DNA from 2 places in the Brevundimonas sp. SORGH_AS_0993 genome. Region 2 is predicted to be linked to the other one. Evidence: riboswitches for the same ligand, from Rfam matches in the RefSeq annotation. Region 2 holds a riboswitch; the other holds the start of a gene.

Region 1 (14,134 bases), 360 kb from region 2:
GGCCAGCAGGCTGGCCTGCATCACCCAATAGACACCGTCGTTCGACAGAGCCGAGGCATAGGCGTCGGGCGCATGCCAGGCCCAGAGCACCACAGCCTGAACGGCGGTCGCCAGGATCAGAGAACCCGCGCGCCGCACCGGCAGCATCGACGCCAACAAGGGCGCGGCGACCCCGACCAGAAGCACATGATGGATGGTCCGCGCCGAAAACAGCGCCGAACTGAGGGCGCAGAGGGGCGAAACGAACCCGACCGCCAGAACGGCCATCGCGGCGATTCCGAGCCCGCGCCGTCGTCCCTCCAGCCGCGCCCCGATCACGACAGCGGCAAGCCCCAGGGCCGCCAGCAGCACGGGGTCCAGATTCCAGCGCCACTCCCCTATCTGGGGCGCGACGCCGCAATAGGGAGTCCACAGCGCCGGCGCCCTCATGATTCTGCCGCAGACGATCGCAAGCGCGTCTCCCCGATAGATATGCGACCTTTAAATGAGACCTTGCGGTGACAAGTTCCACGCGCGTCCGGCGACACTATTTTGGAAAAGCTCCTCACCGAACGCCGGCCCGAAGGCCCCCGTCCCTGTCGCCGCCAACTTAAGGGTGCGACGAAGGAAGACGTCATCATAAAAATCAAAGCTTTGCGGTAATTTCTCGTCGCCGGACCTATTTACCGAAAGTTGTGACTCGGCGAATGTCACAGGGGTGTAGGGAGGGTGATCGCATGATCAATGCGATGGGCGAGGGCTTGTCCGCGGCCGCGGATTCGCGCCGCGCGGAAGGGGCGTTGGACCGAGACTGGCTTGTAAGCGCCGTGGAGTCGTTGCTGCGCCAGGCCTTCCCCACCCTGGTGCTGGTGGGCGCCGACGCCACGATTTACTTCAACGAAGCCTGCAGGTCGCTGATGCTGCCTTTGGCGGCGGCGCAGGGGACGGCCCTGCCCCATCTTGCGCCCTCGCTGGCCGCTCAGCTGGCGCCGACGCTGGATGCCGCGTGGGCGGGCCAGGCCGGACAGGCGCAGGACGTGCGGGTCACCGTCGATCGCCCCGAAGGGATGATCGAACTCTGGGTCACAACCGCCATCACCCCGGTCGCCAGGGACGGCAAGGTGTCGGCGATCTTTTGCGTGTTCCGGGATGTGACCGAAGAGAAGCGGCTTCGCGCCCGCCTGGCCGCGGCGGAAGCGACCGTGGACTCTCTGACGGCTCTGGCGCCGATGTTTCTGTGGCGACTCGACGCCCGGGGCGTCGTGCGCTGGATGAACGAGCGATGTCAGGCGTATCTCGGCGTCAGCCTGTCCCAGGCGAGAGACGAGGGTTGGATCGGTTGGCTTCACCCGCAGGACCGCGACCGGGTCATCTCGGATTGGGGCCGCGCAGTCACATTGGCCCAACCGACTGAAAGCCGCCATCGCCTTCGCAGCGCCGAAGGCGTCTATCGCTGGTTCACCCTGCGCGCCCTGCCCCAGTTCGACGAGACCGGGGCCTTGGTCGAATGGCATTCGGCGGCGATCGAAGCGGACGAGGGAGAAGACGCCTCGACCGAGCGTCGGTTTCTCTGGACGGCGGATGCCGTCACCTGGACCCGCCGGTTCCTGAACGCCGACGGACGCACCAACTGGCCCGGCGACAAGGGGGGGGCTCTCTCCTGGGCCGACCAAATGGCCTTGGTCGTGGACGAGGATCGTCCATCCTGCCGCGCGGCTCTGGAAACCCTGGCGACAGGGCGACCCGTCCGCACGGCCTACCGGGTCCGCACGGCCGCGGGCGATCTCTACGCCGTGGAAGACACCGCCTTTCCGGTGATCGAGGCGGACGGATCCGTCAGCGGATTGATGGGCGAATCCAGGGTCCGCAACCACGCCGTGACCAAGGTGCTCCTGCTCGACCCCGCCCGCCGGGGTTGTTCTCTGGTCAAGGCGTTGGAGGCGACGGGCCTCAGGGTCGATGCGGCGCAGGACATGGCCTATCGCCCCAGAGAGCGAAGCGAGGTGGGCGTCGTCGTCTATTGTTCGGACTCGACAGTCTCGGACATCCTGCGGGTCGCCGAGGTGGTCATACCTGCCTGGCCCGACCATCCCTTGGTCGTTCTGGGAGACCCCATGGCGTCCCCGAGCGACATCATCGCCTTGCACAGGGCGGGCGTGGTCGATGTCCTGTCCTACGATCAGACCGAGGAGGCCCTGGTCGGCGCCATCCGCAATCATCTCATAAATATCCATCAGAACAATGATTTGGAGATACCTGGTAGATCCACCAGGGAGCGTTTGGCGCGTCTGTCGGCACGGGAGCGAGATATCCTGAGTCGCGCCGTCGAGGGCGGCACCTCCAAGACCATCGGCCGCCAGCTGGGGATCAGCCCCCGGACCGTCGACTACCATCGCACAAAGGCCCTGGACAAACTCGGCCTGAAGTCGGTCAGCCAGGCGTCCAACCTTTTCACCCCCGTTTCGGCCCTACCCGTTCAGCGCCCCTAGGCGCCGAAAGTAGAACCCCAACGCGGACGCTAAGGATTCGCAAACACGTCACGATTGTGTCCACCCCGCATTAGCCTCACCGATCGGGAAGCGCCGAACGCCTTCCCGAAGCTGGGAGGATTACAATGCACGCACGATCGATCATCGGCCGGACGCCCGCTCCAGGCGGCGCAACACGGGTCACGCGCCTGACCACGCGGCTCCTGGTCGCCGCCGCCTACGCCCTAGGCGCCGTCATGCCTCTGGGTCTGTTTCTGACGCCTGCTCCGGCGCGGGCGCAGACCAGCGTGGTGGACGTCTGTACGGGCGTCTCGCTTCCCGCCTCGGCCGTGACGAACATCATGGCGCCCGTCATCACCGGGATCGCAACCCCCATAGAGAACACCGTCAACGGTCTGCTCAGCATCCTGACGCCGCGGCTGAACGTGAACGCCACGGGCCTTCTCGCCAGCGCCGCCAACAGTGAGGACATCCGACTGCGGGTTCTGGATGTGAACGGCGCCGTCGTCGATCTTCCCGACGCCTGCATCAATCAGGCCGACGGCTTCACCCTGACCGACGAGCAGGGAATCTCCATCGGCGGCAACCGGATCACCGGCCTGGGATCCGGCGGCGCGGTGGCGATCGCCGGCGAGTTGAACGCCATCGCCTTCGGCAACGGCGCCCGGACGGCCGCCACGGCGGCCGATGCGGTCGCCCTGGGCCGAGAGGCTCAAATCCTCGGCGGCGCCTCGGGCTCCATCGCCCTGGGCGCCGAGGCTTCGGTGGCGGTCGCCAACAGCCTGGCCCTCGGCGCCGACAGCGCGGCCCTGCGCGGCGCCCTGGCCAACTACGCCGCCCTGGGTCTCACGACGGCTCAGACCTCCGTGGGCGAAGTGTCTTTCGGCGCGGCAGGGGCCGAGCGGCAGTTGACGAACATCGCCGCCGGCTCGGCCCTGACCGACGCGGTCAATGTCGGCCAGCTTCAAGGCGTCTCCACAAGCCTCCAGGCCCTGGCCGATCTGGCCGTCACCTATGACGACGCGACGGCGGCCACCCTGACCCTGGGCGGGGCCGGAGGCACGCGGATCACCAACCTTTCGCCGGGCCTTCTGGCGCTGGGCTCTGCCGACGCCGTCGCCGGAGCCCAGCTTTTCGGCCTAGGCGCCAGTCTGGCGGCCGAGATCGGCGGCAGCACCGTCTTCAATCCCGCCACCAGCACCATCGACATCGGCCTGACCTATGACGGCGTCATCTACGACAGCGTCCAGGAGGCGCTGGACGCGATCTTCACCACGCCCGCCGGCGGAACGCCCTTCCTGTCGGTGAACTCCGCCCTGGGCGGCGCCTTGGCGAGCGGACTGAATTCGACCGCCGTGGGCCCGGCCGCCTCTGTCGGCGCTGACAACAGCGTCGCTCTCGGCGCCTTGAGCGCCGCTGACCGCGGCGCCGTGATCGGCTACGCCGCCCTGGGCCTGGACGCGCCCCAGACCTCGGCGGGCGAGGTGTCGATCGGGATCGCGGGCTCCGAGCGCCAGCTGACAAATATCGCCGCCGGCTCGGCCCTGACCGACGCCGTCAATGTCGGTCAGTTGCTGGGCGTCTCGGACGACCTTCAGGCCCTCGCCGCCATCGCCGTCGCCTATGACGATCCGACGGCAGCCAACCTGACGCTGGCAGGCGCCGGCGGCACGGTCGTTTCCAATGTGGCGGCCGGCGACCTCAGCGCCGGCTCCACCCAGGCCGTCAACGGCGACCAACTGTTCGCCACCAACACCCAGGTTTCTTTGAACACGACCGCCATCACCAACCTGTCCACCGATCTGCTCGCCCTGTCCGACACGGCCGTGATGTACGACGATCTTCTGGCCGGGCGCGTGACACTGGCCGGCGCGAGCGGAACCGTCATCGACAATGTCGCCGCCGGCGCCCTGAGCGCCAGCTCGACGGAGGCCGTCAACGGCGCCCAGTTGTTCGCCACCAACACCCAGGTCGGGGCCAATACGACGGCCATCACCAACCTCACGACGAACCTCGGCGCCCTGTCCGACACGGCGGTCATGTATGACGACCTGCTGGCCGGTCGCGTCACCCTCGCCGGCAGCGGCGGCACGGTCATCGACAATGTCGCCGCCGGCATCCTCTCGTCCACATCGACCGAAGCCGTCAACGGCGCCCAGCTGTTCGCCACCAACGCGCAGGTCGCGGACAACACCGCCGACATCGTCACCAACACCACCGCCATCACCACCCTGACCAACAACCTGAACACTGGCGCAATCGGCGTGGTGCAGTATTCGAATCCTGCCAATCCGACGACGCCGAACGGCGGCGTGGCGACCAATGACGTGACTTTGGTGGGCGCCCTGGCCGGCCCCGTCGGCCTTCACAATGTCGCCGCCGGACTGATCGCTTCGGGTTCGACCGATGCGGTGAACGGGGGGCAGGCGTTCGCCCTGGGCCAAAGCCTGGCGGCCGGTTTCGGCGGTGGCTCGGCCTTCGATCCCCTCACCAATACCCTGGATGTCGCGCTGACCTATCGAGGCGTCCAGTACGCCAGCATCCAGACCTTCCTGAACGCCCTGTCGGCGACGCCGGCCGGCGGCGGCTCCAGCGTCTATCTGGCCGTCAACTCCAACCTCGCGCCTGCCGCCGCCCAGGGCCAGGACGCCGTCGCCATCGGCCCTGCAGCTCGGGCGGTCGCGGACAACAGCGTCGCCGTGGGATCGGGAAGCGTGGCCGACCGCGCGGCTCAAGCCGACTATGCCGCCCTGGGCGTGGCGGGCCTGCAGTCCTCGGCCGGCTCGGTCGCCTTCGGCTCGGCCGGCGCCGAACGACAGCTGACCCACGTCGCGGCGGGTACGGCGGCGACCGACGCGGTCAATGTCGCCCAGCTGCAAGGGGTGGCGGATCGCGTGGACGCCCTGGCCGGAACCGCCGTCACCTACGACACCGCGACGAGGGACACCCTGACCCTGGCCGGCGCCAACGGCTCCACAATCACCAATCTGGCCGCAGGCCAGGTCAACGCCGCCTCCACGGACGCCGTCAACGGATCGCAGTTGCACGCCACCAACACCCAGGTCGCCCAGAACACCACGGCGATCACCAACCTGACCAACAACATCGCCAACGGCGGCCTCGGCCCCGTGCAGTACAGCGACAGCGACGATCCCCAGACGCCCAACGGCGGCGTGCGCTCCGACGACCTCACTCTGGTCGGGGCCAGCGGCGGCGCGGTGGGTCTGCACAATGTCGCCAACGGCCGGATCGCCGCCGGCTCGACCGACGCCGTCAACGGCGGCCAGATCCACGAACTGGCTTTCGCCGCCACGAACGCCGTGCAGTACGAGACCGACGCCTCGGGCGCGCGCACCAATCGCGTAACCTTCCAGGGCGGCGACGCGGCGGCCCCTGTGACGCTGAACAATGTCGCCGCCGGCCAAGTGACCGCGACCTCGACCGAAGCGGTCAACGGCTCGCAGCTGTTCCAGACCAACCAGGCGGCGGCCGCCGCCCAGTCGACGGCGGATACGGCCCTGACGCTAGGCCGGGGAACTCGCTGCAATATGCCGATCAGGGCCAGACCCGTGTGGTCCTGGGCCGCAGCGACGGACCGGCCGTCACGGTCAGCAACGTCGCCGCCGGTGTCGCCGACACCGACGCGGTCAATGTCCTCCAGATGCGCGAGAGCATGAACGAGGCGATCCAGCAGTCGAACGCCTACACCGACATGCGACTGGCGGCGATCAACTACAACGTCCAGGAAGTGCGCAAGCTGGCCTTCGCCGGCACGGCGGGCGCCCTGGCCGCCGCCGGGATGCCGCAGATCGCCGAGCGCGGCCGGTCGATGTTCGCCGTGGGCTATGGAACCTATGAAGGCCAATCGGCCATGGCCATGGGCTACTCCCGCGCCCTGGGCGACGGCTCCATGGTCTTCCGGGCGGGCGCGACCTTCGACACCCAGAACCATGTCGGCGCCAACGCCGGGATCGGCTGGCGCTTCTGACCGGAGAGGGGGAGGCTCCGCCTCCCCCAGCTTCACCTCCACACCCCCGGACCGTTCAAGGCATGACCCACGCTCTTACTGCCCTTAGCCCGGATGGGTTCGAAGCCATGAAGGCCCGCTTCATCGCCGCCGGTGATCGGCTGACCGATCTCCAGCTCCTGGAACTGGCGGACTGCTACCATGAGATGCTCCGCCAGCGCCGCGCGATCCGGGCCCGCCATCCCAAGCTCACGCCGCAGGCGGGCGTCTTCGTCGATCCCGAGCCGCGGACCTTCTAGCCGGCGGCGCGGGACACGGGGTGGAGGCAAGGTCGGGGATTCTCCCGTCACAGGCGGGCTGAAGGCGGCCCGGAGGCGACGTCCTGAACGACGGCGAACGGCTTGGGCCGCCCGGAGCCGTCGACCGCCACCATGGTGAACTCGGCCGTGGCCGATAGCCGCCTCTCCCCCGTCAGCAATCGTTCGGCCCAGAGCTGCACCTCGACCGATAGCGAGCTGCGCCCCACCCTCTTAACGCGCGACACCAACTCGACCATGTCGCCGCCGTCGACGGGAGCCTTGAAGTCGATCCGGTTGGTCGCGGCCATGACCATGACTTCGCGCGAGTGACGGGTCGCGGTGACGAACGCCGCCTTCCCCATCAGCTTCAGGGCGTCACCCCCAAACAGGCCGCCATAGTGGTTCGTCGTGCCGGGGAACACCATCTCGGCGGTCCTCAGCCAGCCGTCATCGGCCGTTTCCGTCTGGTCGAGGGGCTCCAGAGGCCGATCGTCGCCAGCCTTCCTCGAAGCGACCATATGGAAGAGGCCGCGTGTGCATAGCCGTCGCTCGCCGGTCAGCAGGGCTTCGGCGTGCAACTCGACCTCAACCCCCAGAGAGGACCGCCCTGTACGGACAACGCGGCCGACGGCTTCGACCATCTCTCCGATCCGCGCCGGGGCGGCGAAGTCGATCCGTTCGCAACCCGCCGTCACGACGGTCCGTCTGGCATGACGACTGGCGGCCAGGAAGGCGACTTTGTCGAGATGGGCCAGCCCCACCCCGCCAAACAGCGTCCCGTGATGATTGGCGTCGCCGGGGAAGACCATGTCGATCAGACGCGAAATCATGCCCGAGCCCCCGCGATGTTCACGATAGCCTTCGCCCCCTTGGCCCCGGCCATGCGGCCCTCTTCGAGACGCACCAGGGTATGAAAGTCGCTGGAATGGAAAACCAAGGGCCTGGCGTCGAAAGCCACGGCCCCACGGTGGAGCCGAAAGAGCACAAGGTCATGATCGCCGGCTCCGATCTCCTTCTCGATGGAGCATTCCAGCCAAGCCGTGGCGTCCGCCAGGAACACCGCGCCGCCGGCCGTGGCCTCATGGTCCAATCCCAGGAAACGGTCGCCGGTCTTCTGCGCAAGTTGGCGCGCCGTCGCGGCGTGAACGTGACTGAGGAAAGAGATGCCCACACGCGCCTGACGACGCAGGCGACGCCAGGCCCCAGAGCCTTGCTTGATGCAAACCGAAGTCAAAGGCGGGTCGATCGAGACGGCGACGAAGGTGCTGGCGGTCATGCCGACGGGTTCCCCATGATCCATCGCACAGAGGGCGATGACCCCGGTGGGGAACCGCCCGAACAGTCGGCGCAGGTCGGCGTCGTCGTGGACGTCATGCAGGGGGGTCATCGCGGTCAGGCCCCGAGTTCCCTGCGGACGATTTCCGCGCCGGCGCCCAGGGCCTTCAACTTCCCGTTCGCGACCCGGCGAGACAGGGGCGCCATGCCGCAGTTGGTGGCGGGATACAATTTGTCGGCGTCCACGAACTGGAGCGCCTTCCTCAAGGTGTCGGCGACTTCCTCGGGCGTCTCGATCGTATCGGTGGCGACGTCGATGGCCCCGACCATCACCTTCTTGCCCCGGATCAGTTCGATCAGATCCATCGGCACATGCGAGTTCTGGGCTTCGAGCGAGATGATGTCGATGCTGGAGGTCCGCAGCTTGGGAAAGGCTTCCTCGTACTGACGCCATTCCGATCCGAGGGTCTTCTTCCAGTCGGTGTTGGCCTTGATGCCATAGCCGTAGCAGATGTGAACGGCGGTCTGACACTTCAGGCCCTCGGCCGCCCTCTCCAGCGTGGCGACGCCCCAGTCGTTCACCTCTTCGAAGAAGACGTTGAAGGCCGGTTCGTCGAACTGGACGATGTCGATCCCGGCGGCTTCCAGTTCTCGCGCCTCTTCGTTCAAGATCTTGGCGAACTCCCAGGCCAGTTTCTCGCGGCTGCCGTAGTGGTTGTCGTACAGGGTGTCGATCATCGTCATCGGCCCCGGCAGAGCCCATTTGATCGGCTGGTCGGTCTGCGCGCGCAGGAATTTGGCGTCTTCCACGAACACCGACTTCGGGCGGCTGACCGCGCCCACCACCACCGGCACGCTGGCGTCGTAGCGGTTGCGGATGCGCATGGTCTTGCGGTTCTCGAAATCGACGCCTTCCAGATGTTCGATGAAGGTGGTGACGAAATGCTGGCGCGTCTGCTCGCCGTCGCTGACGATATCGATGCCGGCGCGGCGCTGATCGTCCAACGACAGACGCAGGGCGTCCTGCTTGGCCTCGATCAGTTCGTCGCCTTCGAGCTTCCAGGGCGACCACAGGGTCTCGGGCTGGGCCAGCCAGACGGGTTTGGGCAGGCTGCCGGCGGTCGAGGTGGGCAACAGGGTTTTCATGAGGAATGACCTTGCGTGCGTAGGAGGGATCAGGCGGCGAAGCTGGCGGACCAGCGGTCCAGGACCTGCCGATAAGGTTTGATGAAACGCTCCTCGACGAACCGGCCCTGTTCGACGGCCAGGCGGCTGCGTTCCTCGCGGTCATAGACGATACGGGTCAGCGAATAGTCCTGCGCCTTCAGGCTGGGCTGAAACTGGGCGGTCGCGGGCGAGTTGGCGTTGTAGATTTCCGGCCGATAGATCTTCTGGAAGGTCTCCATCGTGGCGATGGTGCTGACCAGTTCCAGATCGGTGTAGTCCGCCGTCAGGTCGTCGATATGATAGAAGGCGAACGGCGCCACGCTGCCCCTGGGCATGAAGTAGCGGACCTTCATCCCCATCTTGGCGAAATACCGATCGGTCGGCGAAACGTCGTCGTTCGCGTATTCCAGACCCAGGACACGATGTTCGTCGCCGGTCCGGTGATAGGTCTTGTTGCTGGATACGCTCAGACAGATGACCGGCGGCTTGGCGAAATTGTCGCGATAGGCGCTCGACGTCAGGAAGCGCCTGAACAGCTTGCCGTGCAGGTCGCCGAAGTCATCCGGCGCACGGGCATGGACCTTCATATGTTCCGGCAGGACCACGCTGAAATCGTAGTCGCGGACATAGGAGGAGAAGTTGTTGCCGACGATCCCATCGATGCGCGCGCCATCCGCCCTGTCGATGATGGTCGTCTGCAGAATCTCGATCAGTGGAAAGGCGTCGGCGTCCTCGCCCGGACAGACGCTCATCTCGACGGACACGATCTGAAGCTCGACCGCATAGCGGTCGCCCCGGGGATTGTTCCGGTCGGCCAGGGAGTTGAAGCGGTTGTCGATCATCCTCAGGGTGTTGCGCAGATTCTCCTGGCGCCGCTCTCCCCGCGCCAGATTGGCGAAGTTGGTCGTGATCCGCGTGTTCTCGGCGGGACGGTAATCCTCGTCGAGCGCGGTGCGCTTGATCGTGAAGGTGAAGTCGCTGCTCGCCATGGTCTCTGCCGCTGATGCTATGGCGAGACAGCGGACAGGGACGCGCGACCGCTCGCGCGCGGAATCGACCCGTCGCGGCGCTCAGGCGACCTGACCGGACACCCCGCCGGAGGACGTTATCGGTCGGGGCAGGTCTCCTGGCTCACGGGTCACGGCTTCGGGTCCGGCCTTCCCGGGGCGAACCCCAGTGACACGAGATGAACCCTCGGCTCGCCGCTCACAGTTGCGGGGGCAGCGCCGGATTCGACGCGCCATGCGTCACACCGGCTTCCCTCTTAGCTCCGCACAGCCCGAAAGCCGCGCGCAGAACCTCGACAGCGCCAGAATGCCAGATCGACCGGCCAAGTCAACAAACATATAAAGATATCTTTATGTGTTTGTTGACTTGGCCTCTCCCCCTCGCATCGACCGTCAGCGGAAAGGCAGCCAGTCGGGCTCGAAGACGAAGTCGCGTCGGGGAAGGCCCGTCAGACCGCGCAGCCGGTCGATGTCCAGCAGGGTGATGGTCTGGTCGGAGCGGCGGATCAGGTTCGCCTTGTCCATGGCCCGCAGCGTGCGATTGACGTGAACCGGGGTGATGCCGACCAGATCGCCCAGGTCCCGCTGGGTCAAGGGCATGGCGAAGGCGCCGTCTCGGGCTTGGCCGATGGCCGAGAGGCGATCGAACAGATCGACCAGCAGGGCGGCGATCCGGACATGGGCGTCGGCCTGCCCCACCAGCGCCAGCCGATCCATCAGGGAGACGCGCTCCTTCTGCGCGCTGAGAAACAGGGTGATCGCCAGGCGAGGATGACGGGCGAAGGCCGCAATCAGCCGCGACCGCGACAGGGGCTGCGCCGCCACGGGCGTCAGGGTGGTCAACGTCTCCGCGCTGCTTTTCAGGCTCAGGCTCGGCGCGCCCAGCAGATCGCCGGGCAGATGCACCTTGACGATCTGCTGCTTGCCGGTCGGCAGCGACAGCGAGGCGGCGACCCAGCCGCCCAGCAAAAGATGAAGGTTCAGCGGCTCCGTCCCCTCGCGGCGCAGGACGTGATGACGCGGATAGTGCTGGGGCGGTCCCAGAAGCTCGGCGACGACAGCCCGCTCTTCGGCCGAAAGCCGGAGGAACTCGCCGAAGCGATTGCTCGGCCTGTCGTGCGAATCGCGCTCCGTATCGAAAACGTCGTCCATGACCCGGCGATGGACAAATGCGCGGGGCCTCGCACTAACCCATGTAAGTTCCGGCCTTGGCCTCGTCCGACTTGGCCTCGTCCGATCGACGGCGGCCGAAGTCCGCCCAGAAGCCTTGTCTCGGCCGCGCCGAGCCTTGCCGTCTCGCCTAGAAGGACGGGGGCTGGGTGCGCAGGAAGGCGGTGGCGCCGACCCCGAAGTACAGCAGGGCGAAAGCCCCCGCGAGGATCGCCAACAGCAGGACCACGCCGCGTCGGCTCTTGAGAATCGAGGGTTTTCTTGAACGTCGGCTCATGCGGGACAGAACCCGCGCCCGCGCCCGTCGTTCCCTCGTCGTCCCAAAGTTCGAAAACGGCCTCCTCCGCCGCCCAGCATCCGGAATGTGACACAGGAACCGGGGCGGCGACCGCCGGTTTGCACTAATGACTTAGAGGAGGGCTGCCGATGGCGCCAACGCACCGCCCCGTCACAGGCGCCGAACGGGGACCCGAAGCGCAGGATGCGTCCGCCGGCCTGGCGCAGGGCGGATTAGGGGGCGATGAGGACGAACTGCTGGAGGCGGGGCAGGAAGAAGTCTTTTCGCGTAGCGAAGTAGAGCGCGGCGCGGTCGAGCATCACACAGGCGAAGAGCCGGGCGATGCGAGCGCCGCGTCCGAGAGGCAGGGCTGAGATGCCGTCGGGCCTGCGCGCGCGCCTGGGACCGACCACGGCGCACCTGTGTGTCGACATGCAACGGATGTTCATCGAAGAGACCGACTGGCACACACCCTGGGCCGCCCGCATCCTCCCGATCATCGCAGAACTGTGCGCCCGACGCGCGGCCCAGACCTGGTTCACGCGCTTCATCCCGGCCGACCACCCCGCCGATGCCGACGGCGCCTGGAAGACCTACTGGCGGCGCTGGGCGTCCATGACCCGCAGGGCCATGTCGCTCGAACTGATCGACTTGGCGCCGACGTTACGCCGTTTCGTTCCGCCGGCGCGGGTGGTGGACAAGCGCGTGTATTCGCCTTGGTTCGAGACCACCTTGGACGCCGCCCTGCACAAGCATGGGATCGACACCCTGGTCGTCACTGGCGCCGAGACCGACGTGTGCGTCCTGGCCACGGTTCTGGGGGCTGTGGATCGCGGCTATCGCGTGGTCGTCGTAACGGACGCCGTCTGCAGTTCGGCCGACGGTCCCCACGACAACCTGCTGTCCCTGTACAGTGATCGCTTCAGCCAACAGATCGAGACCGCCGAATGCGCCGAGGTTCTTGTCGCCTGGCCTGAGACTGGGGGCTGGGGCTGACCTTCCCATTCTCGAGTAGAATGAAGACCATCGACAAGCCCTTGGCCGCCGTCACGCCGCCACCGGGCCGGAGCCGCCGGTTCATCCTCCGCATCCGCCACGCCGACCACCCGGCGCGCCCGTCCCTGTCGCGTCCACCATTCCCTTCAATGACATTGCAAGCGTTGAAGAAACCGCTCTCGGGCGGTCGAAAACGCGCGTTTGCTACACCAGCTTGCTACACCAGCATCGTCTGGAAAGGTCAGAAAACAGTTCTGGAACAACGGCTTCTGCCGACCGGGACTGCTACACCAACCTGCTACACCAACCGTCGAAACGGCCCTCTTCACCGTCTTCTCGGTCGCCCCATCATCGGCGCGCAAATCCTCCCAGCCTGATCGTCAGGGGCAGGGTCTTTCATGTTCGGGTAAAAGTGCCTCGGAAGGCTCAAGCCACGGTTGGAAGAACGCAGGTCTGGAGATTTGGGCTATAGGTGGCAGAAATAGTCCAGCGGTTGGAGTAAGGAGCGACCTCCAAGGATGACCACCTATATGCCGCCCCTGCTTCCACTCTCCATTGATCTGGAAACCAAGACTGTCCTGAAAAAGCTCGCGTCAGCGCGCGGCGCGCTTGCCGAACTGAAAGGTGCCGCCGGGTTGGTGCCTAACGAGTCAATCCTGATCAACACCCTGTCTTTGCAAGAAGCGAAGGACAGTTCGGCAATCGAAAATATCATCACGACGCATGATGACCTCTACCGAAGCGATGCACTCGCTGATCGTTTCGCGAGTCTCGCCGCCAAGGAGGTGTTTAGCTACGCCAGAGCCATGAGAGAGGGCTTTGACACCGTTCGCCGAACGGGCCTGATCACGACCAATGATATCCTTGCCATGCAAGCGACTTTGGAGCGGAACAAGGCTGGCTTCAGGAAGCTGCCCGGCACGGCTCTCAAGAACGACAAGACTGGCGAGGTGGTCTTCACGCCACCGCAAAGCCACGACGATATTCTCGCATTGATGACCAACTTGGAGACGTTCATCAACGATGACGATCTCACCGATCTCGATCCGCTTATCAGGATGGCGATCATCCACCATCAGTTTGAGACCATTCACCCATTCTATGACGGGAACGGTCGAACGGGCCGTATCCTAAACATCCTGTATCTCGTGAAGCAGGGCTTGCTGACGACGCCAGTCCTCTATCTCTCGCGCTACATCAACCAAACCAAAGGCGAGTATTATCGCTTGCTACAAGCAGTGCGAACGGATGGCGCGTGGGAAGAATGGCTCCTGTATGTGCTGGCTGGCGTCGAGGAGACGGCGCAGCAAACCACGCGGCTGGTCCACAGCATTCGAAGCCTGATGCAATCCTACAAGGTGCAGATGCGTGAGCAGCTTCCGCGCATTTACAGCCAAGACCTACTGAACAACATTTTTGGCCATCCCTACAGCAAGATCGCATTTGTAGAACGCGATCTGAACGTCAGCCGCATCACGGCAACACGCTACCTCGACGAACTCACTCGC
Region 2 (14,134 bases):
CGATCCGGCCGATGTCGAAATCGTCGGCCATGATCAGACGATCTCCGACGGTTCCTGCCGCATCAGGATCAGGCCGGGGATCAGGGCCACCGCGATCAGGACCGCCGTGAAGACCGGGAAGATCAGCGGATCGGTCACGAACCAGGCCACGGCCACCGCCCCGGCGTAGGAGGCCAGCGCCGTCAGCGACATCCAGCGGGTTCGGGTCATGGCCGCGCCGACCATCCAGGCCGATCCATAGGCGACCAGCACCGTCGTCGGCATGACCGACATCCACGACCAGTGGCCGGTCTTCACCGACAAGGCGACCAGAGACAGCCAAGTCACGAAGATGCCGTAGCCCACGGCCTCCCACGCCGCGCCGACCGAACGGTTGCTGGCCGAATGGAAGCCCGGCTTGGTCTTGATCCGGCCGATCAGCACCGTCACGGCCCCGGCGAAGATCACGCCGGCGGCGACCCAGAGCCACAGCTGGGCCCAGGGATTGACGTTGATCAATCCGCTCTGGATGGCCCATTGGCACAGATTGGCCCCGCCGAAGACGACGCCGGCCGTCACCAGGATCGGGCCCGCCAGCAGCGGCGCGTTTCGGCCTTCGTGCGCCAGACCGCGCAGATAGGCGATGTCGTCTTGAACGGCTTGAGTGTCGCGGGTCATGAGCGCCTCCGAATGTCGATACGCCACTCTCGCCCATTTACTTTGAGATGTAAAGTTCTTTTTCTGAGGCGATGGCGACAAAAAGAATGGGGCGACGCCGAAGCGTCGCCCCATGATGTCTTCGGCTTTCGCCGCGCCCTAAATCCGAGTCGCGCCGCCACGTCCACGCCGTCGATGCGTCAGGCGCTCCCGGCTTCAGCGACGGCGCCGACGGCCGTAGCCGCCCTGGTCCATCTTGCGATCGGCCACCATGCTGGCGACGATGGCGGCCAGGGCCGGGTTGCGCAGCAGGAGGAAGGCCGCGCCCAGGCCGCCGACCGCGCCGATGATCGGCCGCTCACGCACCAGATGAAGCAGCTTGCCGACCAGACCGTCGGGAGCGTCCTCGTCCTCCTCGTCGTCGCTGTCTCCCCGCAGGAAGATCAGGGCGACGATCAGGGCGACCAGGGCGAAGACGCCGAAGGTGATCGCGGCGGCCCCCAGCGGCGTCATCACCAGGCTGAGGCCATAGAAGACGCACAGACCCAGGAAGATCACGGCCAGGAAGACACTGGCGGCGACGATGGCCGTCGCCACCACCCGTTTGACGATGCCCTTGAACATCAGCGACGGCGGCCGGCCAGCAGCAGGCCCAGCAGCACGCCGACGCCCAGGGCGATGGCGGTCGATTGCAGCGGACGTTCCTGCACCCGCTCGACGACATAGCGTTGCGCCTCGTCCAGACGCTCGGCGGCGTCGTCGTAATATTCGCGGCCGCGCTCGCGGGCGGTTTCGTAATAGCCGCGCGCCTGTTCGCGCACTTCCTCGCCCTTGGCGCGCAGGCGGGTCTCGGCTTCCGCGGCCTTTTCACGCAGGCGCTGGGTCTCTTCGCGGGCGCCGGTCTTCAGATCCTCCTTGAGGGCCTTCAGGTCGGCCTTGATGTCTTCTCGTGCCTTGGTGGTGGCCATGATGCGCGCTCCGGGGTTTCAAGCTTTGCGATAGAATAGGGGTCCCCGTCCCCCAACGCCACACCCCCTGAGGGGTTCCGTTCGCCGAACGCGCGCGGCCCCTCGTCACGCCGTTTTCGGCGGGCTAGTTTGCGCGCCATGATCCAATGGCTGTTTGCGCCCCCCGCGACCCCGTCCCTGCCCATCGTCGGCGACGACCGACGCTTTCCCGTCCGCCGTATCCTGTGCGTCGGCCAGAACTACGCCGCCCATGCGCGCGAGATGGGCTCGGACCCTGACAAGCAGACGCCCTTCTTCTTCTGCAAGCCCGCCGACGCCGTGGTCAGCGACGGCCGCAACCCCGCCTATCCCTCGGCCACCGAGAGCCTGCATTACGAGGCCGAACTGGTCGCGGCCATTGGCGAGGGGGGCGTCATCGTGGGCTGGGCGGCGGGATGCGACCTGACGCGACGCGACCTCCAGGCCGAGGCCAAGAAGACCGGACGCCCCTGGGACGCCGCCAAGGGGTTCGATCAGTCCGCGCCCTGCGGCGCCCTGACCCTGGGCGCGCTGCCGGCGCCGGCGGGGGCCATCAGTCTGACTGTGAACGGCGAGACGAAACAGTCGGGGACGCTGGACGACATGATCCTGAACCCGCTGCGGATCGTCGAGGCGGCGGCGCGGCTGTGGACCCTTCGGGCCGGGGACCTGATCTTCACCGGCACCCCGTCGGGCGTCGGGCCGGTGGTGCGCGGCGACCGGGTGGACGTGACCATAGAGGGCCTGGCGCCCCTGTCGTTCGAGGTGGTCTGATGATCCTGCATGGCTATTGGCGCTCGGGCGCCAGCTACCGGGTGCGGATCGCCCTGAACCTGAAGGGGCTAGGCTACGACCTGGCCGCCCGCGACCTGAGGAAGGGCGCGCAGAAGGCGGCCGACTATGTGGCCCTGAATCCGCAAGGGATGGTGCCGGCGCTTCAGGTCGGCGACGCCGTGCTGATCCAGAGCCCGGCCATCCTGGAATGGCTGGAAGAAGCCCACCCCGAGCCGCCCCTGCTGCCGGCCGGCGCCGCCGACCGCGCCCATGTTCGCGCGATGGCCGCCGTCGTCGGCTGCGACATTCATCCGTTGAACAATCTGCGGGTGCTCGGCGCCCTGAGAAAGGAATTCGGCGCGGATCAGGCGACCATCGACGCCTGGGCCGCGCGCTGGATCACGCCGGGCTTCGACGCCCTGGAGGCCCTGGTCGCGCGCGACGGCGGGGGGTTCTGCTTCGGCGACGCCCCCACCCTGGCGGATTGCTATTTGATTCCACAGCTTTATTCGGCGCGGCGGTTCAATGTCGACACGGGCGCCTGGGCCGGCCTGACCGCCATCGAGACGCGCGCGCTGGCCCGCCCCGCCTTCGCCGACGCCCATCCCGACCGACAGCCGGACGCCGACATCTGACGCATACCGACGGTGTATAAGTAAGGTTCGCGTAAGGTCTCGCTCAGCGTCCCTTAAGCATTGTGCGCGCATGGTGGGCCCGTGCCGCATTCCCCCGCCACACCCTCGGCGTCCTCGCCCACCCATCGCCTGGCCCTGGCCGTGGTGACGCAGCCCGAGCGCGCGCCCAATCCCTTCATGGCCGCGCCCGCTGGCGCGCGAGAGGAGGCGATGCGGTTCCTGCTGCAGACGGGGGCCGACGCCGGGGTTCGCCTGATCGCGACCCGGCCCGAAGGCGACGGCGAACGTCTCCTGGGCCAGGCCTGGCCCTTCCCCTCCCCCTTCCAGGTCACGGTTCGCACCGTGCCGCTGAGCGAGGGGCTGGACCGGATCGAGGCGCGGGCGCGTCGATCCCTGGAACGGATGGGTCTGCCGCGCGGCGAGGCGCTTCTGGTCTCGAACGCCGCCGAACTGGCGGGCGCCGAGGGCCGCGCCCTGTGGGACCGGCTGCGCAGCCTGAAGGACAGGGGGCTGTTCCGCGCCATCGGTTTCTGCGCCGCCGTCGAGGACGGCCCGGCGCTTCTGGCCCGGCGGCTGGAGGCGGACGTGGTCCAGGTGCCGTGCAGCCTTCTGGATCAGCGCGCCGCCCAGGACGGGGTTCTGGAAGCCATCGCCGAAGCCGGCGCGGCGGTTCATCTGTCGTCCGTTTTCGCCGGCGGCGTCCTGTTCGCGGGCGGAGAGGATCTGCCGCCCGAACTGGCCGACCACGCCCAGGCCCTGTCGCGCACCCGTCGGCGTCTGGCGGAACGGCGGTGCGACCCCATGCAGGCGGCCCTGGGCTATGCGCTTTCGCTGAAGGGCGTGGACAAGGTGGTGGCCAGCGTCGCCTCGGCCGCCGAACTGCGCGCGATCCTGGCCGCCGCCCACGCCCCCTGCCCGGACCTGGACTGGGCGTCCCTGGCGCTGGAGGCGCCGGCGGCCCTGACCGCCGGCGCCCGCGCCCGGATCAGTAGCGCAGCTTGATGCCGACGTAGCCGGACCGGCCCGGCTCGCCGTAACCGAACACCTGCTGATAGTGTTCGTCGGCCAGGTTCTCGATCCGCGCCGTCAGGGTGACGGAATCCGTCAGCGCATAGGCGGCGTTCAGATTGGCCGTGACGAAGCCCTTGCGGACCACGGTGGAGAAGCCGCCGGAATCGTCCTGATCGCCTTCCGCGCGAACCGTCAGGGCGCCGGACAGGCGATCCCCCGTCCAGCCCAGGGTCGCCGAACCGGCATGCTCGGGCACGCGCAGCAGGCGCGCGCCCGTCGTGCGATCCTCGGCGTCGGTCCAGGCATAGGCCAGGGTCAGGTCGAAACCGCCGCCCAAGAGAGCGCGGCCTTCCAGCTCGAACCCGTCCGACCGCGTCTTGGCCACATTGATGTAGCGGCCGGCCGAATAGGTGATCTGGTCCTCCACGTTCAGGCGATACAGGGTCGCGCGGCCGTCGAAGCGGCCGTCGGCCGAGGCCCAGCCCAGGGCCACTTCGACGCTGTCGGCCGTTTCCGGCTTCAGCTCGGGCCAGGGCAGCGGCGCATAGCAGTAGTCGCAGACCGCCTGGCTGACCGTCGGCGCCTTGAAGCCCGTGCCATAGGCGCCCGAAAGGATGAAGCCGCCGGACAGGGCATAGGCCGCCGACACCCGCCCCGTCGTCTTGGAGCCGAAGTGGTCGGTGTCGTCGTAACGCAGGCCGCCGGTCAGGTTCAGCGCGCCGACGTCGTATTTGGCCACGCCGAACACCGAGGTGATCGACAGGTCGCGCGACCGGCCCGACGACAGAGCCGCCGAGGCCTCGTTGCGCTCGACGCCGAAGGCGTAATCCACGTCCTGCGTCTTGCCGTCCGCCTGCCAGCGATAGGCCTGACGGTCGCCGCTGAAGGTCGAGCCGAAGCCGCCGCTGTAGGAGGTGCGGTCCAGGTCCGAGGCCGAGACGCTGAACTGATGGTTCAGGCCGAACGCCTGGGCCGTCACCCGGCCATAGCCGGACCACTGCTCGCTGTTCTGGGTGTCATTGGTGTCGGCCAGGGCGTAGGTCGGCGCCGGGAAGCCGTCGATGTCGGCCTTGGACTTGTTCCAGCGCACGGCGCCGTCGACCTTGACCGCATCGGACAGGGCGTAGCGGCCCTTGGCGCCCAGGGTCGTGCTGCGGAAACCGTCGGCCTCCGGATTGCCGTTCGCCTTGTCCGCGGCCGAAATCCCGTCGGTCTGGAAGCGCGAAACATAGGCGTTGAAGGCGTAGGTGTCGTTGGCGACGCCCGCCGACACCCGGCCCCGCACGGTCGAGAAGCTCCCGGCCTCGGCCTCGGCGCGCAGGCCGTCGATCTCCCGGGTCGTGAAGGCGATCACGCCGCCGATGGCGTCCGAACCCCACAGCGACGACTGCGGGCCGCTGAGGACCTCGATGCGCTCGATGTCCGCTAGTTCGAAACTGGAGAAGTCATAGGCGCCGTTCGGCTCGGCCGCATCGTTGACCGGCGCGCCGTCCACCAGAACCAGGGTCTTGCCCGGCCCGGCGCCGCGCATCCGCACCTGGGCGACACCCCCAAAGGCGCCGGTGCGCGTCACCGACAGGCCCGGCACGTCGGCCAGGATGTCGGCGGCGAAGATTGCGCCGCGCTGTTCGATGGTCTTGCCGTCGATGACGCGGGCGCCGGGCGTGTCGGCGACGATGGCCGGCAGGCGGGTGGCGGTGACGACGACTTCGTCTAGCTGGGTCGCGTCGCCAGAATCGGCGGGGGCGGCGAAGGCGGGCGCGGCGAAGGCGGCGGCGATAGACGCCGTCGAAAGAAGAATGGAACGCTTCATTTGAGCGAGATCCCCGTTTCCGGTCCCGCGAATGCGCGCGAGAGACCGTCATGAGCGAACCGACCCGCCGGACCTCAAGGGTCCGGGCGGCGCAAGGTCGGGTCGCTGCGACGAGAAGAGTCCCCGCGCCCCTGCCTGGTCCCGGACAGCGACGAGCGACGTTGGCGGCCAGGTCTCCTGGCTTGCGGGTCGTAAACCGCCGTCCTCGCCTTCCCAGTCACCCAGTGGCGCCGAGGTCGTCTGACCCCGGACGGACGACGCTCTCGCCGCCTACAGTTGCGGGCACAGCCACGGCGTCACACCGTGTTCCCTAAACCGCCTGACGCGGCCTATCGCAGGGGCCAGCTTCCCGGACAAGAGCCTTGCCGTTTCACGGCGCCCATGACGGCGTGTTTGTGGCTTCCGGGCGACGACGACCCTGCGCGATCAGGGCGGTCTGCAACGGCTCTATACGGCCGATCACGCTCAGATAAAGCAGCGTCGAAATCACTTGAGCCAACATTCCAGCCGCCGAGACGATGTCGGTGATTACTACCTGACTCGCAGTCGCGGCCGATCGCTCCATCGCCGACCCAGCGATCGCCAAGGCGCTCGTGAGCAGGTGCGCCGCCCACCACCATCTCAGGCGGACCGGGTCCTTCAGCGGCTTCCAGCGATCCGGTTGCAACGCCGCACGCCAGACCTCGCTGATGACGGCGAAAGGCTTGAAAAGAGCGGCGAAGGGAATGAACCACCACCAGATCGCCCATTGCGGCGTATTCTCCAATCCCCGCGAAAAGACGTGAGCATTGGCGTTTGAGCGATAGCTCCATTTCAGGGCAAGAAATCCGGCGACCAGCCCGACAGGCAACAGCGCCAACCCTGAACACATCAACAGAAGATCGGCGACCTGCGCCCCTTCTAGAAGATCGAACGATCCTACATAAGCTCCTGGATCGTAGCGGGACGCGACGGCGGCGTGGAGACCATAGCCCAAGGCGCAACCAGCGCTGGCGACGATATTGATCGCCAAAGTGATCCGCAGCGCTTTGGTCAGCTTTCGGATCGGGCGGGCTTCGGTCATTGCCGATCTTCCTTCACCTTGAGGGGTCAAAGCAAAGCTAGACAGGCAGGCGCCGACACGCCAGCAAATTGCTTGAGCCTGGAAGCGGCTTCCGTCACTTTCCGCGCCACATGAACGCGCCCGTCTCCCATCCCCCCGAAATCGCCGCCTCGCTGGAGGGCGCGACGCCGTTCATGGCGCAATATCTGACGGCCAAGGCGGGCCAGCCGGACGCCATCCTCTTCTTCCGCATGGGCGATTTCTACGAGCTGTTCTTCAAGGACGCCGAGGTCGCGGCGGCCGCGCTGGGCATCACCCTGACCAAGCGCGGCAAGCATCAGGGCGAGGACATCCCCATGGCCGGGGTGCCGGTCCATGCGATGGAGGGCTATCTGGCCCGGCTGATCCGCATCGGCCACAAGGTCGCCATCTGCGAACAGCTGGAAGACCCCGCCGAGGCCAAGAAGCGCGGCGGCAAGGCGGTGGTCCAGCGCGGCGTGGTCCGGGTCGTCACCCCCGGCACCCTGACCGAGGACAGCCTGCTGGACGCGCGCGGCGCCAACCGGCTGGCGGCGGTCGCGGTGCGAAAGGGTCGGGCCGCCGTCGCCGTGGTGGAACTGTCGTCCGGCGCGGTCGACAGCGTCGCCTGCGCCATCGAGGATTTGGGCGCGGCCCTGGCCGCCTTCCGCCCGTCCGAAGTCCTCGTCACCGACCGGATGTATTCGGACGAGGCGACCCGCGATGCGCTGGATGGCTCGGGCGGTGTGGTCCAGGCGCTCGCCGGCGCCATCGCGGAACCCCAGGCCGCCCGCGCCCGCGTCGAACGGCTGTACGGCGTCTCGGCGCTCGACGGTTTCGGCACCTTCGAGGAAGCCGAGGTCTCTGCGCTTGGCCTGATCGCCGCCTATCTGGAGACCACCCAGGCGGGCAAGGTTCCCGCCCTGGCCCCGCCCCGCCGTCTGGGCGAAAGCGGCTTTTTGGCCATCGACCCGGCGACCCGCGCCAGTCTTGAGATCGACCGCACCCAGCGCGGCGAGCGGGAAGGCTCGCTTCTGGCCTGCATCGACCGCACCGTGACCTCGGGCGGGGCCCGCGCCCTGGCCGAACGCATCGCCCGGCCCCTGCGCGATCCGCTCTCCATCAACGAACAGCTCGATGCCGTCGAATGGCTCTTGGAGCGCCGCGACCTGCGTCGCGATCTGCGCGAGGCGCTGAAGGCGTCGTCGGACATCGCCCGCGCCGTCGGACGACTGGCGCTGGGTCGGGGCGGCCCGCGCGACCTGGCGGCCGTGCGCACCGGCCTGTCGATCGCCGAGGGCGTCGCCGGTCTGTTCGTCGGTCAGGTCGATCCTCTGACCGGCCAGCCGCGCCGCATCGCCCTGGCGCTGGACCGCCTGACCCTTTCGCCCGACGTCTCGCGGCTGAAGGCCGACCTGATCGACGGCCTGGTGGACGAGCCGTCGCACCTGGCCCGCGACGGCGGCTTCGTGCGCCCCGACTATCGCCCCGAACTGGATGCCGCCCGCACCCTGCGCGACGACAGCCGCCGCGTCGTCGCCGATCTGGAAGCCCGCGCCGTCGCCGAGTCCGGCGTGCCGTTCAAGATCAAGCACAACGCCGTCCTCGGTTATTTCCTCGAAACCAGCGCCAAGGCCGCCGAATCCTTACTCCGCGCCGGACCCGACAGCCCCTTCATTCACCGCCAGACACTCGCCAATCAGGTCCGCTTCACTACCGTCGAACTGTCGGAACTGGACGCCAAGATCAGCCAGGCCGGCCACCGGGCCCTGGCCATCGAGGCCGAGACCTTCGAGACCTGGCGGCGCGAGGTCGCAGCCCTGGCCCAGCCGCTTCAGGCGGTCGCCGAAGCCCTGGCCGAACTGGACGCCCACGCCGCCCTCGCCGAATGGGCGCAGGAGGTCGGCGCCGTCCGCCCCGCCGTGGACGACACCCTGACCTTCTGCGTCGAGGCCGGCCGCCATCCCGTCGTCGAGGCGGCGGTCAAGGCGCAAGGCGCGCCCTACACTCCGAACAACGCCCGGCTGGACGGGTCGGGCCAGGACGGATCGCGCCTCGCCATCGTCACCGGCCCGAACATGGCGGGTAAATCGACCTTCCTGCGCCAGAACGCGCTTCTGGTCATTCTGGCCCAGGCCGGCGCCTTCGTGCCTGCCCGCGCGATGCGGCTGGGCGTGGTGGACCGGCTGTTCAGCCGCGTCGGCGCAGGCGACGACCTGGCGCGCGGCCGCTCCACCTTCATGATGGAGATGGTCGAGACGGCCGCCATCCTGACCCAGGCCACGCCCAAGAGCTTCGTCGTGCTGGACGAGATCGGGCGCGGCACCGCCACCTACGACGGTCTGGCAATCGCCTGGGCCACGGCCGAGGCCCTGCACGAGACCAATCGCGCCCGCACCCTGTTCGCCACCCACTATCACGAACTGGCCCAGTTGGAGACGCGGCTGGACCACGTCTGCAACCTGTCGATGGTGGCCAAGGAGTGGAACGGCGATCTGGTCTTCCTGCACGAGGCGGCGCCCGGCGCGGCCGACCGCTCCTATGGCGTGCAGGTGGCCAAGCTGGCGGGCGTGCCGACATCCGTGGTCGCCCGCGCCCGTTCGGTGCTGGAGCGTCTGGAAGGCGAAAAGGCCGCCGCCGCCCGCCTGGACGACCTGCCCCTGTTCGCCGTCGCCGAGCCGGAACCCGTGCGCGGCCCCTCGCCTCTGGAACTGGCGTTCCGCGACGTCGATCCCGACGACCTGACCCCGCGCGAGGCGCTGGAGGCGCTCTATCGGCTGAAGGCGCTGCTCTAGGACTGTTTACGCAGCCGCCGGGCGTTGGCCGTCGCCGTCCTGTGGATGGGGGCCACGGCCTCGGCCTGGGCCTTCATCAGGGCCGCGTTGAGGGCCAGGGCCTGACCCGCCGCCCGGCCCCACCAGCCGGCCATGTAGCGCAGCTGGACCTCGGCCGCCGTCGCGGCGTCGCCCGCCGTCATCATCGCCTCCGCCGCATCCAGGGCCTTGGCCCCTTCGTCCAGCGCCGCCTGGCCCAGCCGCCGGCCGATGACGCCCGCGCTGGCCGCCAGGGCGGCCGCCGAGGCCGCCGCCGCCTCGGCCTTCTCCGTGCCCATCAGGGACAGTTCGACCAGATCCTGACCCTGGGGGTTGGTCAGGTCCAGCGCCATGCGGGTGGTGCGCGCGGCGATCACCTCGGCCGAGGCGGCCAACAGTTCGGCGCCGACGACGGCGGGATCGCGCCGGCGGGTCAGGGCCGGACCTCGGCGGCGAAGCCGGCCACGTCGCGCAGCAGGGCCGGCGCTGCGGCGTCGATGATCCGCCGGCCCTTCTCGGGACTGGCCTGGGCCGGGTCCGAGCCGATCCGCCCGTCGGGGAAGCGCGCGCGATAGTCCAGGGCGTCGCGGATCGGCCCGTTCGGCGCGATCTGCGGGCTGTACGGCGCAGACTTCAGGTGGTCGGGATAGGCCGCCTGGGTCACGGCGATCTCGGACGGGGTGGCGTGCATGCCGTGGCCCGTCGGGAACAGGCTGTTGCACAGGCCCGTCACGCCCGGCAGGTCCCACCAGTTCCGCAGCTTCAGCACGAAGGGCGGCGCGTTCTCCTGCTCTAGCGCACGTTGCGCGGCGTCGTGCTGCCTGAGGGGGCCGCCACGGAAGCTCCATTCGGCGTAGATCTCGGCGAAGGTCGCCTCGATGGTGGCGACGTTCCCGCCGTGGCCGTTCAGGAAGTAGATCCGCTCGAACCCGTGCCGGCTCAGCGACGAGACCCAGTCGGTGATGGCGCTCATGAAGGTCGAGGGACGCAGGGAGATGGTGCCGGCGAAGGCCAGGTGATGCTGGGCCATGCCGATGTTGAAGGTCGGGGCGACCGTCAGGGCCTCGTCCGCCCGCTCGGCGGCGTGGGCGATGATCTCCGGGCACATCCAGTCGGTGCCCAGAAGCCCCGTCGGCCCGTGCTGCTCGTTGGAGCCGATGGGCACCCACCACCGTCCTGGCCAGCGGCGTGTCGGCGGCCAGACGCGCCTCGATCTCGGGCCAGGCGGAAAGGTGGATCAGCATGGGTGCATTCTCGCGGAGACCTGTGGCGGCGACGACCGACTATGCGCTGGAAGCCGCCGTCGAAGCGACAGAAACCTTGGGGCCATAGGCGGCCAGGAACAGACGCGCGGCGTTGCGGGCGCGGCGGGCGCGACGCGCCGCGTCCAGTTGCGGGGCGTTCAGCATGGCGCGCAGATGGCCGTGGCCCAGCACCATGCCGGTGAACATCTCGGCCGCGTCGTCGGGATCGGCCACGTCCAACCGTCCGGCGCGGGTCTGATCCGCCAGCCAGGCCGACAGAAGGTTCAGACTGCGCAGCGGCCCGCCCTCATAGACCGCTTGGGCGATGTCGGGGGCCTCCGCCGACATCAGCACCACCCCTCGTATCGAACTGGTCTTGTCGGGATGGCAGATCCGCTCCAGCAGGCTGAGGGCCAGGGCCTCCAGCACCTGGGCCGGTTCGCCAGCTTCCTTCAGGGGCGCGACGATGGCGTCCGCCCGCTGGTTGGCCAGGGCGCGGGCGATCTCGGCCTTTGAGGCGAAGCGGTTGTAGAGGGTCTGTTTCGCCACCCCGGCGACGCGGGCGATCTCCTCCATCGACACCGCCATCCCCTTGTCCGCGAACAGGGTGCCGGCGGCGTCCAGCACCGCCTGGCGCTTGCGTTCGTCGATCTGGCCCTGCCGGCGCGCCATCAGTGGGCGTCCGACGGCGGCGCGCCTGCCTGGGCCTTCACGGGCTGGGCCAGAAGGGTCACGAAGGCCGCGCCCGCGCACATGATCGCCAGCAGGGCGAAGGCGTCTCCGAAGGCCAGGGTGGTCGCCTGCTTCTGCAACAGGCCATAGACCGCCTTCAAGGCCGAGGCGGTCGGGTCGATGGCGCCGGAGAAACGCTGGGCCATGCCGGCCAGCATGCCGCGCATGGCCTGGTCGCCCTGGCCGATGGCGCTGGTCAGTTCGGCCATGTGCAGGGCGGTGTTGGACGTCAGGCTGGTGTTCAGGATCGCCAGGCCGAAGGCGCCGCCGACGTTCCGGGACAGGTTCACCAGGCCCGAAGCGTTCTTGATCATGTGCGGCGGCAGGGTCGCCATCGTCACCTGCTGCGACGCGATCATGGCCAGCATGACGCCGACGCCGCGGAAAGCCTGGACCGAGGCGAACTCCCAGAAGCCCCAGTTGTCCGTAACGACCCGCGCCTCCCACATGCCCCAGGCGCACATCATGAAGCCGCCGAACATCAGCACACGCGCGTCCAGCTTGCGCACCAGCCGCCCGGCGAAGGGGCCGGTGGCGAACATGGCCAGGCCCGACACCACCATGGTCGTGCCCACTTCCGACGAGGAATATTGCAGCACCCGTCCCAGGAACAGCGGCAACAGGAAGGTGCCGCCGAACAGGGCGAAGCCGACGGTGAAGGTCATGATGAAACCGACCAGGAAGTTGCGATTGCCGAAGGCCCGCAACTCCACGATCGGCTGGCGGTAGCTGAGGGACCGCCAGACGAAGACCGGCCCGGCGACGGCCGCCACGACAGTCAGTATCAGGATCAGATTGTCGTCGAACCAGTCGTTCTTGGCGCCCTCTTCCAGCACGAATTGCATCGACATCAGGAAGATCGCCATCAGGCCCAGGCCCCACCAGTCGAACCCCTTGGCCAGGGATGGATCGCCCTTGTCGAAATTCCCGTAGCGGCCGACCAGGAACAGGACGATCAGTCCGGGTCCGACGTTGATGAAGAACAGCCAGCGCCAGCTCAGCCATTCGGTCAGATGCCCGCCCAGGGTCGGACCCACGGTGGGCGCCAGGGTGACGATCAGTCCCATGACCACGCTGGCCGTCACCCGCCGCTCGGGCGGAAAGGCGGTGAAGGCCACGGCGAAGACGGTCGGGATCATGGCCCCGCCGACGAAGCCCTGAATGGCCCGAAACAGGATCATGGTGTCGATGGAGGTCGACAGGCCGGTCGCCACGCTCATCAGCACGAAACCGGCGCACGACGCCAGAAACAGCCGCTGGGTGCCCCACAGCCGCGACAGGAAGCCCGACAGGGGGATCATCACCACCTCGGGGATCAGATAGGCGGTCTGGATCCAGCTGATCTCGTCGGCCGAGGCGCCGACCCCGGCCTGGATCTGCGGCAGGGAGGCGGCGACGATCTGGATATCCAGAATGGCCATGAACTGGCCCACCACCATGCCGGCGAAGCCCAGCAGCAGCATGGTCCAGTTGATCTCAGGCTGGCCGGCGACGGGGGCCCTGGCGGCGGAAGGGGCCCCGCCGGAAGCGGCGGGGGCGGCGTCGGTCACGGGCGGGGCGCCCCTTGAGCCGCGCCTGCGCCGCCGGCCTGGGCGGCCGCGACCGTCCCGACCGCCTCGGCGAAGCTCTGGCCGCCCGGGCTCTTCAGATCGACCTTGACGTCCACCGACAGGCCGGGCCGCAGCACCAGGCCCCGGTCGGCCCCGCCGAGAACGATGCGGACGGGCACCCGCTGGGTGATCTTGGTGAAGTTGCCGGTGGCGTTCTCGACCGGGATCAGGGCGAACTCGGCCCCCGTGGCCGGGGAAAAGCTGTCGATCCGACCCTCGATCTTGCGGCCGGGGAAGGCGTCGGCCGAAATCTCAACCTTCTGACCCAGCCGCACCCTGGCCAGCTGCGTCTCCTTGAAATTGGCGACGATATAGGTGTGGCTCAGCGGCACGATGGACAGCAGCTGCGTGCCGGCGTTGACGAACTGGCCGGCGCGCACGCTGCGGGCGCCGACGACGCCGGCGACAGGCGCGCGGATCACGGTGCGTTCCAGGGCGATGCGGGCCTGATCGACCAGGGCCTGGGCCTGTTCGACGGCGGCCACGCTCTGCTGGCGGGTCGAGCCCAGGACGCCGGCCGTGCGCTGTTCGGCGACCAGGGCCGCCTGGGCCTGATCCACGCCGGCGGCGGCGGTGGCGGCCGAGGCGCGCTCGGTCTGGATGCGTTGCTGCGAGACCCAGCCCTGCTGCGCCAGCTTGCCGTAACGGTCGACCTCGGCCTGGGCCAGGCCCGCCTGGGCGCGCGCCTGGCTTACGGCGGCGGCGCGGGCGGCGATGGCGGCCTGCTCCTGATCGGCCTGGGCGTCGACATGGCCCACGGCGGCGAGGGCGGCGGCCAGATTGGCCTCGGCCTGGGCCAGTTGGGCCTTCTGGTCGGAAT

Evidence for each region. A riboswitch is a leader RNA that binds a small molecule or an ion and turns the genes downstream of it on or off. The one in region 2 is predicted to bind cobalamin.
Region 1: linked by a shared signal. The riboswitch ahead of QE389_RS07030 (DUF1852 domain-containing protein) and the one ahead of QE389_RS08855 (TonB-dependent siderophore receptor) in region 2 are both predicted to bind cobalamin.

What each region holds. Positions count from the first base shown of each region.
Region 1 is NZ_JAUTAH010000001.1:1,412,003-1,426,136, forward strand. It holds gene QE389_RS06990 (cytochrome c oxidase assembly protein) at 1-429, opposite strand, end outside; gene QE389_RS06995 (PAS domain-containing protein) at 717-2,468, shown strand; gene QE389_RS07000 (hypothetical protein) at 2,594-6,145, shown strand; gene QE389_RS07005 (YadA-like family protein) at 6,040-6,456, shown strand; gene QE389_RS07010 (hypothetical protein) at 6,519-6,734, shown strand; gene QE389_RS07015 (acyl-CoA thioesterase) at 6,782-7,564, opposite strand; gene QE389_RS07020 (flavin reductase family protein) at 7,561-8,121, opposite strand; gene QE389_RS07025 (methionine synthase) at 8,127-9,155, opposite strand; gene QE389_RS07030 (DUF1852 domain-containing protein) at 9,185-10,165, opposite strand; cobalamin riboswitch at 10,275-10,494, opposite strand; gene QE389_RS07035 (Crp/Fnr family transcriptional regulator) at 10,577-11,335, opposite strand; gene QE389_RS07040 (hypothetical protein) at 11,780-12,004, shown strand; gene QE389_RS07045 (cysteine hydrolase family protein) at 12,006-12,626, shown strand; gene QE389_RS07050 (hypothetical protein) at 12,647-13,003, shown strand; gene QE389_RS07055 (Fic family protein) at 13,145-14,134, shown strand, end outside.
Region 2 is NZ_JAUTAH010000001.1:1,771,610-1,785,743, forward strand. It holds gene QE389_RS08820 (transcriptional regulator) at 1-31, opposite strand, end outside; gene QE389_RS08825 (hypothetical protein) at 34-657, opposite strand; gene QE389_RS08830 (hypothetical protein) at 853-1,260, opposite strand; gene QE389_RS08835 (DUF883 domain-containing protein) at 1,260-1,604, opposite strand; gene QE389_RS08840 (fumarylacetoacetate hydrolase family protein) at 1,743-2,396, shown strand; gene maiA (maleylacetoacetate isomerase) at 2,396-3,031, shown strand; gene QE389_RS08850 (aldo/keto reductase) at 3,113-4,033, shown strand; gene QE389_RS08855 (TonB-dependent siderophore receptor) at 4,017-5,855, opposite strand; cobalamin riboswitch at 6,026-6,168, opposite strand; gene QE389_RS08860 (DUF4328 domain-containing protein) at 6,226-6,918, opposite strand; gene mutS (DNA mismatch repair protein MutS) at 7,029-9,710, shown strand; gene QE389_RS08870 (phasin) at 9,707-10,123, opposite strand; partial or broken gene QE389_RS08875 (creatininase family protein) at 10,162-10,972, opposite strand; gene QE389_RS08880 (TetR/AcrR family transcriptional regulator) at 11,012-11,644, opposite strand; gene QE389_RS08885 (DHA2 family efflux MFS transporter permease subunit) at 11,644-13,254, opposite strand; gene QE389_RS08890 (HlyD family secretion protein) at 13,251-14,134, opposite strand, start outside.